DNA from 3 places in the Streptomyces sp. NPDC088794 genome. Region 2 is predicted to be linked to each of the others. Evidence: riboswitches for the same ligand, from Rfam matches in the RefSeq annotation. Region 2 holds a riboswitch; each other region holds the start of a gene.
The links. A riboswitch is a leader RNA that binds a small molecule or an ion and turns the genes downstream of it on or off. The one in region 2 is predicted to bind thiamine pyrophosphate.
Positions count from the first base shown of each region.

Region 1: linked by a shared signal. The riboswitch ahead of thiO (glycine oxidase ThiO) and the one ahead of thiC (phosphomethylpyrimidine synthase ThiC) in region 2 are both predicted to bind thiamine pyrophosphate.
Region 3: linked by a shared signal. The riboswitch ahead of ACIP6U_RS27300 (thiamine ABC transporter substrate binding subunit) and the one ahead of thiC (phosphomethylpyrimidine synthase ThiC) in region 2 are both predicted to bind thiamine pyrophosphate.

Region 1 is NZ_JBIVKB010000017.1:225,725-228,994, reverse strand. Features, by position in the region: gene thiS (sulfur carrier protein ThiS) at 1-189, opposite strand, end outside; gene thiO (glycine oxidase ThiO) at 186-1,340, opposite strand; TPP riboswitch at 1,338-1,449, opposite strand; gene ACIP6U_RS38660 (hypothetical protein) at 1,503-1,853, shown strand; gene ACIP6U_RS38655 (NAD(P)/FAD-dependent oxidoreductase) at 1,886-3,115, shown strand; gene ACIP6U_RS38650 (Rv2175c family DNA-binding protein) at 3,260-3,270, shown strand, end outside.
Region 2 is NZ_JBIVKB010000007.1:221,295-224,564, forward strand. Features, by position in the region: gene thiC (phosphomethylpyrimidine synthase ThiC) at 1-1,672, opposite strand, end outside; TPP riboswitch at 1,665-1,864, opposite strand; gene ACIP6U_RS21670 (YibE/F family protein) at 1,936-3,270, shown strand, end outside.
Region 3 is NZ_JBIVKB010000010.1:240,560-243,829, forward strand. Features, by position in the region: gene ACIP6U_RS27290 (hypothetical protein) at 1-170, opposite strand, end outside; gene rlmN (23S rRNA (adenine(2503)-C(2))-methyltransferase RlmN) at 311-1,417, shown strand; TPP riboswitch at 1,441-1,548, shown strand; gene ACIP6U_RS27300 (thiamine ABC transporter substrate binding subunit) at 1,545-2,624, shown strand; gene ACIP6U_RS27305 (ABC transporter permease) at 2,687-3,270, shown strand, end outside.

The sequences.
Region 1 (3,270 bases), on a different contig from region 2:
GACGGCGGTGAGGACCTCGACGCGGTCCCCCTCGGCGAGGGACGTCGAGGACCACTGCCCGCGCGGGACGACGGTTTCGTTCAGGGCGGCGGCCACTCCCGAAGGGGCCGGGGTGAGGGCGCGTACGACGGTGTCGAGAGCCGTGCCGGGAGCGAACTCCCGGGGCTCCCCGTTGACGGAGATGTTCATACGGGCTGCTCCAGGAGCGCGAAACGCTTCGGGGTGAAGGGGCGGGCCTCGTCCGGGAGTTCACCGGTGGCGAGGGCGTGCGCCAGGGCGTCGCCGGTGACCGGGGTCAGCAGCACGCCGTTGCGGTAGTGCCCGGTGGCCAGCAGCAGCCCGGCAAGGGCGGTCGGGCCGAGCAGCGGGGCGTTGTCGGGGGAGCCGGGGCGCAGCCCCGCGCGGGTCTCCGTCAGCGGCAGCTCGGTGATGCCGGGGACCAGCTCGTGCGCGTCCCGCAGCAGCTCGTACACCCCGCCCGCGGTGACCGTGGTGTCCCAGCCCAGCTCCTCGCTGGTGGCGCCGACGACCAGCTCGCCGTTCTCGCGCGGCACCAGGTAGACCTGGCTGCCGCGGACCATCGCGCGGACGGTACGGCTCAGGAAGGGCGCGTAGCGCTGCGGCACGGTGAGCCGCAGCACCTGGCCCTTCACCGGCCGCACCGGCGGCAGCACCTCGTCCGGCACCCCCGCGAGCCGCCCGCTGAGGCTGCCGGCGGCCAGCACGACCTGGTCCGCGTCCAGTTCGGTGCCGTCCGCGGTGGTGACCCCGGCGGCCCGGTCCCGGACGACCCGGAGGCGCTCGGTCCAGGTGCGGTGGAAGGTCACCCCGGCCCGCTCGCAGGCAGTCACCAGCGCGCGTGCCAGGCGGCGCGGGTCGATCTGGTGGTCGCCGTCGACGCGGAGACCGCCGCGCACGCCCGGCGCGAGCATCGGCTCCAGGCGCCGGCAGTCCCGCCCGGACAGCCACTCCGACTCCAGGCCCGACTGCCGTTGCAGTGCGTGCAGTTCGCGCAGGTGGGCGCGGTCGTCGGCGTCCAGCGCGACGGCGAGCGTGCCACAGCGGCGGTAGCCGAGGTCCTGGCCGGTGAGGTCGGTCAGCTCGGCGGCGAAGTCGGGGTAGCGGCGCGCCGAGGCGAGGTTCAGGCCGAGCAGGGTCTGCTCGCCGTAGTGCAGCTCCGTGACGGCGGCCAGCATGCCGGCGGCCACCTGGGCGGCCCCGCCGCCCGGTTCGGGATCCACGACGGCCGTCGCGAAGCCGCGCTGCGCGGCCCGCCACGCCGTGACCAGGCCGATGATTCCGCCCCCGATGACGAGGACGTCTGACGTACGTGACGACATGGGCGTCCAGCCCCTCCCTTCGCCGGCATGACCCGGATCAGGTTCGTACGGTCGGAGGCCGCCAGCCTCCCTCTCAGCCCGGTGCGTCCGGGCTCCCGCGAGTGCTTGTACGTTGGCCAGCCTAGCCCTTGATTCCGCGCCTCTGTAAGGGAGCCTTCCGCCATGGCCCGCTCGCTGGACGGCCTCGTCCTCGCCCCCGTCGCCGACCAGGCCGCAGGTCAGGTGGGTACCCGCACCCGGTTCGCCTACCACGAGAAGGACGGCGAGATCTGGGCCGAGTACGCGGGCGGCGACGTCGCGCGCGGACACCTCGTGGGCACTCGGGCAGGTGACCGGCTGGACTTCCGGTATGTGCAGTTGAGGACCGACGGGACGACGGCCTCGGGGCACTGCGTGTCGACCGTCGTGGAGCTGCCGGACGGGCGCGTGCGCCTTGAGGAGACCTGGGAATGGGAGTCGGCGGCCGGCACCGGGACGAGCGTTGTGGAGCAGGTCACTGAACACGACCACTGACTGACGATTTGTCAGGTGTCTATGGTGATCAGGTGAGCGAGCAGACGCGGGACGAGAACACGGCACCGAAGCGGCGCGTGGTCGTCGTCGGCGCGGGCATGGCCGGGGTGCAGACCGCGGTCGCCCTCAGGGAACAGGGCTTCACCGGCGATGTCACCCTCCTCGGCGCCGAACCCCATCAGCCCTACGACCGGCCACCGCTGTCCAAGGCCGTCCTGCTGGGCAAGGCCGAGGGCTCCGCCTTCGACGTCGACTTCGAGGCGCTCGGCATCGAACTGCGCCTGGGCCGCGAGGTGCTGGGCGTCCGCCCCGCCGACCGGGAACTCGACACCGAGGCCGGCCCGGTCCCGTACGACGTCCTGGTCCTGGCCACCGGCGCCGAACCGATCCGGCTGCCCGGCACCGACGGCGTGCCCGGCGTGCATCTGCTGCGCACCCTGGACGACGCCGAGCGGCTGCGCCCGGTGCTCGCCCGGCAGCACGACATCGTGGTCGTCGGCGCGGGCTGGATCGGCGCGGAGTTCGCCACCGCCGCGCGCGAGGCGGGCTGCGCGGTGACCGTCGTCGAGGCCGCCGACCGGCCGCTCGCGGGCGCGCTGCCCGCCGAGGTCGCCGCGCCGATGGCCGCCTGGTACGCCGACGCGGGCGTCACGCTGCGTACGCACGCACGCGTGGAGCGCGTCGAGCCCGGCGAAGTGGTCCTCTCCGACGGCTCCCGGCTGCCCGCCGGCGCGGTCGTCGTCGGCATCGGCGCCCGCCCCGCCACCGGCTGGCTCACCGGCTCCGGCATCGCCCTCGGCGCCCACCGCGAGATCCTCGCCGACGACCGGCTGCGCACCTCGACACCGGACGTCTACGCGGTCGGCGACTGCGCGTCCTTCCCCTCGGGGCGGTACGGCGAGCGCCTGCTGGTCCACCACTGGGACAACGCCCTCCAGGGCCCGCGCACGGTCGCCGCGAACATCGTGGGCGAGGCGCCCGTGGTCTACGACCCCGTCCCGTACTTCTGGTCGGAGCAGTTCGGCCGCTTCGTGCAGTACGCCGGCCACCACCCGTCGGCCGACACGCTGCTGTGGCGCGGCGACCCGTCAGGACCCGCCTGGTCGGTGTGCTGGCTGCGCGAGAACCGCCTGGTCGCCCTGCTCGCGGTGGGCCGGCCGCGGGACCTGGCGCAGGGGCGGCGGCTGATCGAGGCGGGGGCCGTCATGGACCCGGAGCTGCTCGCGGACGCGGGGCGCCCGTTGAAGGCCGCGCTGGTCTGAGACCGTGTCGGTCCGAGGTCGTGGAGGTCGTGCCGGTCCGGAGCCGCGCCGTTCTGGAGCCGGGCCGGCCCGAGGCCGTTGGAAAACCGCAGGTGGGAGGCGCCTGGCTTCCGACTGTCAGTCCGGGATGGCAGGCTTGTCGTCGTGACCGAGAT
Region 2 (3,270 bases):
AGCAGAACTTCGGCCCGCACATCGAGCAGAAGTGGGCCGTCTTGGCAGGCTCCGCCGGCAGCGTCTCGTCGTGGAACTCCCGCGCGGTGACCGGGTCCAGGGCGAGGTTGAACTGGTCCTCCCACCGGAACTCGAACCGGGCGTCGGACAGCGCGTCGTCCCAGTCCTGCGCGCCGGGGTGTCCCTTGGCGACGTCGGCGGCATGGGCGGCGATCTTGTAGGTGATGACGCCGGTCTTGACGTCGTCACGGTTGGGCAGACCGAGATGCTCCTTGGGCGTGACGTAGCAGAGCATCGCCGTCCCCCACCAGGCGATCATCGCCGCACCGATACCGGAGGTGATGTGGTCGTACGCGGGCGCGACGTCCGTGGTCAGCGGGCCGAGCGTATAGAACGGAGCTTCATCGCAGATCTCCTGCTGAAGGTCGATGTTCTCCTTGATCTTGTGCATCGGGACGTGTCCCGGGCCCTCGATCATGGTCTGTACGTTGAAACGCTTGGCGATCGTGTTGAGTTCCCCGAGCGTCCTCAACTCGGCGAACTGCGCCTCGTCGTTGGCGTCCGCGATCGAGCCGGGCCGCAGGCCGTCGCCCAGCGAGTACGTGACGTCGTACGCGGCGAGGATCTCGCATAGTTCCTCGAAGTTCTCGTAGAGGAACGACTCCTTGTGGTGTGCCAGGCACCACGCGGCCATGATCGAGCCGCCGCGCGAGACGATGCCGGTCTTGCGGTTGGCGGTCAGCGGGACGAACGGGAGGCGCACGCCCGCGTGGACCGTCATGTAGTCCACGCCCTGCTCGGCCTGCTCGACGACCGTGTCCTTGTAGATCTCCCAGGTCAGCTCCTCGGCCCGGCCGTCGACCTTCTCCAGCGCCTGGTAGAGCGGCACCGTACCGATGGGGACGGGGGAGTTGCGCAGCACCCACTCGCGGGTGGTGTGGATGTTGCGGCCGGTGGACAGGTCCATGACCGTGTCGGCGCCCCAGCGGGTCGCCCAGGTCATCTTCTCGACCTCCTCCTCGATCGAGGAAGTGACCGCGGAGTTGCCGATGTTGGCGTTGACCTTCACCAGGAACCGCTTGCCGATGATCATCGGCTCGATCTCCGGGTGATTGACGTTGGCCGGCAGCACCGCACGGCCCGCCGCGATCTCCTCGCGGACCACCTCGGGCTCGACCTGCTCCCGGATGGCCACGTACTCCATCTCGGGTGTGATCTCGCCCCGTCGCGCGTAGGCGAGCTGCGTGACCGCGCTGCCGTCCCGGCTGCGGCGCGGCTGGCGCGGTCGCCCGGGGAAGACCGCGTCGAGGTTGCGCAGACCGCCCCGCGGCGAGGTGTGCTTGATCCCGTCGTCCTCGGGACGGACGGGACGACCCGCGTACTCCTCGGTGTCACCGCGCGCGATGACCCAGTTCTCCCGCAGTGGCGCCAGTCCCCGGCGCACGTCGGTGTCGACGAGCGGATCGGTGTACGGGCCGGAGGTGTCGTACAGGGTGACCGACTGCCCGTTGGTGAGGTGCACCTGACGGACCGGCACGCGCAGATCGGGGCGCGAGCCCTCGACGTACCCCTTGTGCCAGCCGATGGACTTCCCGGTCTCCGTGGACTTTTGGCCCTGAACGGGCGGTTCGTCCTGGCTGGAGACAGGCGTGCTTGCGTCCTTGATGGTCATGAGACCTACTCCCTACGCCGGCATTACCCGGTAACAGGTTCAGCGGTCGACGCAGCGGCTTCCGTCTGTCGACGCTTCGTGTGAAACATCACTCGACTCGAATTCCGTCGACTGACGTTCCACGTGAAACATCGCTGGGACGAAGGTCAGCGCCCTCTCAGCCCGGTGCTCCGAGCTCCCGCGTGTGCAAAGGTGCCTCCACGCTAGCGTCAATTCGGGCGCGGTGAACAGAGGGCCTCTTTCGTTCTTGCGATGATCGGGCGGTGACCACCACGAATCAGCCTCCATACCCGCCACCGGACCCGCGCCGCGGCCCGGGCCCCGGTCATGGCCCCGGCGGTGGCCCCGGGCGGGGGTACAGCGAGGGCACCAACGGCCGTGGATACGGTGGTGGTTTCGACGGCAATTCCGCCGGCGGCCTCGGTGAAGGCACCGGCGGCGACTTCGGCGGGAAGCCTGGTCAGGGGCCCAACTCGGGTGGTGGGCGCGGTCAGCGGCCCTCTTCGGGTGGCGGGCACGATCAGAGACCTCACCCGGGCGGCGGGCACGGTCACGGTCTCGGGCAGGGGCAAGGCGCCGGAGACGACCACGGCCGCAGTCACGGCCAGGATCCAGGCGACGGACACGGGCACGGGCCCGATCCCGGCGATGGGCATGGGCCCGGCTCCGGCTCCGGCGGTGGTCACGGGCACAGTCACAGCCACGGCCCCGCGGCCCCCGTCTCCAAGCACCTGCGCAAGGTCATCGCCGCGATCCTGATCCCGTTCACCGCCGCCGTGGTGGTCGGGCTCGTGGTGCTGTGGCCCGGCGGCGCCCCGGCGCACGAGCGCACCGGCGTCGGCTTCGACCGGCAGACCCAGCAGGCGACGGTCACCAAGATGCAGAGCCTGAGCTGCAAGTCGGTGAACGCCTCGTCCGGCTCGTCGACCGGTGACACCTCCACCGCCGAGGGCAGCTCCGCCCAGCAGGAGGAGAACGGCACCTGCAAGAAGGCGACCATCCGCGTCGACACCGGCAAGGACACGGGCCGTACGTTCACCGAGATCGTGCAGCCGGACCAGTCACGCCAGTTGCACAAGGGCGAGAAGGTCGTCGTCGCCTACGAGCCCTCGGCGCCCAAGGACCTCCAGTACTCGGTCACCGACGTGAACCGCCGGATCCCGATGGGCGTGCTGGCCGGCATCTTCGCGCTCGCCGTCGTGGTGGTGGGCCGACTGCGCGGCATCATGGCCCTGGTCGCCCTGGCGATCAGCTTCATGATCCTGAACTTCTTCATCCTGCCCGCGATCCTCCAGGGCTCGAACCCGCTGCTCGTGGCGGTGATCGGGTCCAGCGCCATCATGCTGATCGCCCTGTACATGTGTCACGGCCTGTCCGCCCGAACGTCCGTGGCGGTGCTGGGCACGCTGATCTCACTGGTGCTGATCGGCGTCCTGGGCTCGCAGTTCATCGGCTGGGCCGCGCTCACCGGCAACACCGACGACAACACGGGTCTGATCCATGGCCTGTATCCGTCGATCGACATGAGCGGTCTGCTGCTCGCGGGCGTCATCATCGGCTCGCTCGGTGTCCTCGACGACGTGACGGTCACCCAGACC
Region 3 (3,270 bases), on a different contig from region 2:
CTGAGGCTGTCGACGAAGTCGTCGTAGCCGCGCGCACAGTCCAGCGAGTCGTCGATGGAGTCGGGGTCGTCGGGGTCGCACCCGGTGGCGAGCCCGGCGGTCAGGGCGACGGCTGCCACGGCGGTGGCGATGGTGGTGAAACGGCGTCGGCGTCGGAGGTCGGCGGCCATGACGGTCCCCTCGTGGATGGCGTGGGTGCTGCTCTGTGGGGTCCACGATTCCGGGGCGAGGGGTGCCGGGACGATGGCGTACGTACCCGTATCCACAGTGGAGTGGGCTACACCGGGGGATCTGCGACACTGGACGGGTTATGCCTGCACCCGGAGAACTCACTTTCGTAGCCCCGCGCGGAGCCAAGAAGCCGCCGCGGCATCTCGCCGATCTCACTCCCGCCGAGCGCAAGGACGCCGTGGCCGAGGTCGGGGAGAAGCCGTTTCGTGCCAAGCAGCTCTCGCAGCACTACTTCGCGCGGTACGCGCACGACCCGGCCGAGTGGACCGACATCCCGGCCGGCTCGCGGGAGAAGCTGCGCGACGCGCTGCTGCCCGAGCTGATGACCGTCGTACGGCATCTGTCGACCGACGAGGGCACCACCCGTAAGACGCTGTGGCGGCTGTTCGACGGGACGCTCGTCGAGTCGGTGCTGATGCGGTACCCGGACCGGGTGACCATGTGCATCAGCTCGCAGGCCGGGTGCGGGATGAACTGTCCGTTCTGCGCCACCGGGCAGGCGGGGCTCGACCGGAATCTGTCCAGCGCCGAGATCGTCCACCAGATCGTGGACGGGATGCGGGCGCTGCGGGACGGGGACGTGCCGGGCGGGCCCGCGCGGCTGTCCAACATCGTCTTCATGGGGATGGGCGAGCCGCTCGCCAACTACAAGCGGGTCGTGCAGTCCATTCGCGCGCTCACCGACCCCGCCCCCGACGGGCTCGGGCTGTCGCAGCGCGGGATCACCGTGTCGACGGTCGGCCTGGTGCCCGCCATCCACCGGTTCGCCGACGAGGGCTTCAAGTGCCGGCTCGCGATCTCGCTGCACGCGCCCGACGACGAGTTGCGCGACACCCTCGTCCCCGTGAACACGCGGTGGAAGGTGCGCGAGGTCCTCGACGCCGGGTTCGAGTACGTGCAGAGGAGCGGGCGCCGGCTGTCGATCGAGTACGCGCTCATCCGGGACATCAACGACCAGGCGTGGCGCGGGGACCGGCTGGGCCGACTGCTCCGGGGCAAGCCCGTGCACGTCAACCTGATTCCGCTGAACCCGACCCCGGGCTCGAAGTGGACCGCGTCCCGGCCCGAGGACGAGAAGGCGTTCGTCGAGGCCATCGCGGCGCACGGGGTGCCGGTCACCGTCCGGGACACCCGTGGTCAGGAGATCGACGGGGCCTGTGGCCAGCTCGCGGCCACCGAGCGGTAATCTTTACTCCGTACGTACATCTTCATATCCGACAGGGGAGCGCGACAGCGCTGAGAGTGCGGCAACCGGGCCGCAGACCCTCTGAACCTCGCCCAGGTCATTCTGGGTAGGAAGTTCGGTCATCACTGTGAACACCAAGAAGTATTGGGCTGCCGTCGTCTGCCTCGGTCTCGGCACGCTCTGCGCGTGCGGGTCGTCCGACGGCGGCAGCGGCTCGTCCGCCGACTCCAAGACCGTCACGCTCGTCAGCCACGACTCGTGGGCCGTCTCCAAGAGCGTGCTCCAGGACTTCGAGAAGAAGTCCGGGTACAAGGTGCGGGTCCTCAAGGACGGCGACGCCGGGCAGGCCGTCAACAAGGCCATCCTCACCAAGGACAACCCGCAGGGCGATGTCTTCTTCGGCGTCGACAACACCCTGCTGTCCCGGGCGCTCGACAACGGGCTGTTCCAGCCGTACGAGGCCGAGGGGCTCGGCCAGGTCGACACCGCGTACCAGCTCGACGCCGGCAAGCACCGGGTCACGCCCGTCGACTACGGCGACATCTGCGTCAACTACGACAAGAAGTACTTCGCCGACCACAAGCTGGCCCCGCCCGCCTCCTTCGACGATCTGATCAAGCCCGCCTACAAGAACCTCCTCGTCACCGAGAACGCGGCGACCTCCTCGCCCGGCCTCGGCTTCCTGCTCGGGACCGCCGCGAAGTACGGCGACGACGGGTGGGAGGGCTACTGGAAGAAGCTCAAGGCCAACGGCGTGAAGGTCGTCGACGGCTGGGAGCAGGCCTACAACGAGGAGTTCTCCGGGTCCGCCGGCGGCAAGAAGGCCAAGGCCGACCGGCCGCTCGTCGTGTCGTACGCCTCCTCGCCGCCCGCCGAGGTGATCTACGCCGACCCGAAGCCGACGACCGCGCCGACCGGCGTCGCGACGGGCACCTGCTTCCGGCAGATCGAGTTCGCGGGCCTGCTCAGCAACGCGAAGAACACCGCGGGCGGCAAGGCGCTCATCGACTTCCTGGTCTCCAAGGAGTTCCAGGAGGACATGCCGCTGAACATGTTCGTCTACCCGGTGCTCAAGGGGGCGACCGTGCCCGCCGAGTTCACGAAGTACGGGCCCGCAGCCGAGGATCCCGAGACCGTGGCCCCCGACAAGATCGCCGCCGACCGCGACCAGTGGGTCAAGTCGTGGACCTCACTCGTACTGAAGTAACCGATGTAGCCGGCCCGGCGGTTCGCACGAGCCGTACAGGGAACGCGGCGCGGCTCGGGCTCATGGCCCTGCCCGTCGCGTTCTTCGGCGTCTTCTTCGCCTGGCCGGTCGCCGCGATCGTCGCGCGCGGCCTCAAGGTCGACGGGGTGTGGCACTTCGGGCGGATCGTGGACGTCCTCGGGCAGTCCGACATCCGGCACGTGCTGTGGTTCACCACCTGGCAGGCGCTCGCCTCCACCGCGCTCACGCTGGCGATCGCCCTGCCCGGCGCCTATGTCTTCGCCCGCTACGACTTCCCCGGCAGACACGTCCTGCGCGCGGTCGTCACCGTCCCCTTCGTGCTGCCGACGGTCGTCGTCGGCACGGCGTTCCTGGCGCTGGTCGGGCGCGGGGGACTCCTCGACGAGCTGTGGGGCGTACGCCTGGACACCACCGTCTGGGCCATCCTGCTCGCGCACGTCTTCTTCAACTACGCGGTCGTCGTACGGACCGTGGGCGGCCTGTGGGCGCAGCTGGACCCGCGGCAGGAGGAAGCCGCCCGGATGCTCGGCGCCTCGCCGCTGCGGGCCTGGCGCAAGGTGGTCCTGCCCGCGCTGGCGCCCGCCGTGGCCGCCGCCGCGCTGATGGTCTTCCTGTTCACCTTCAC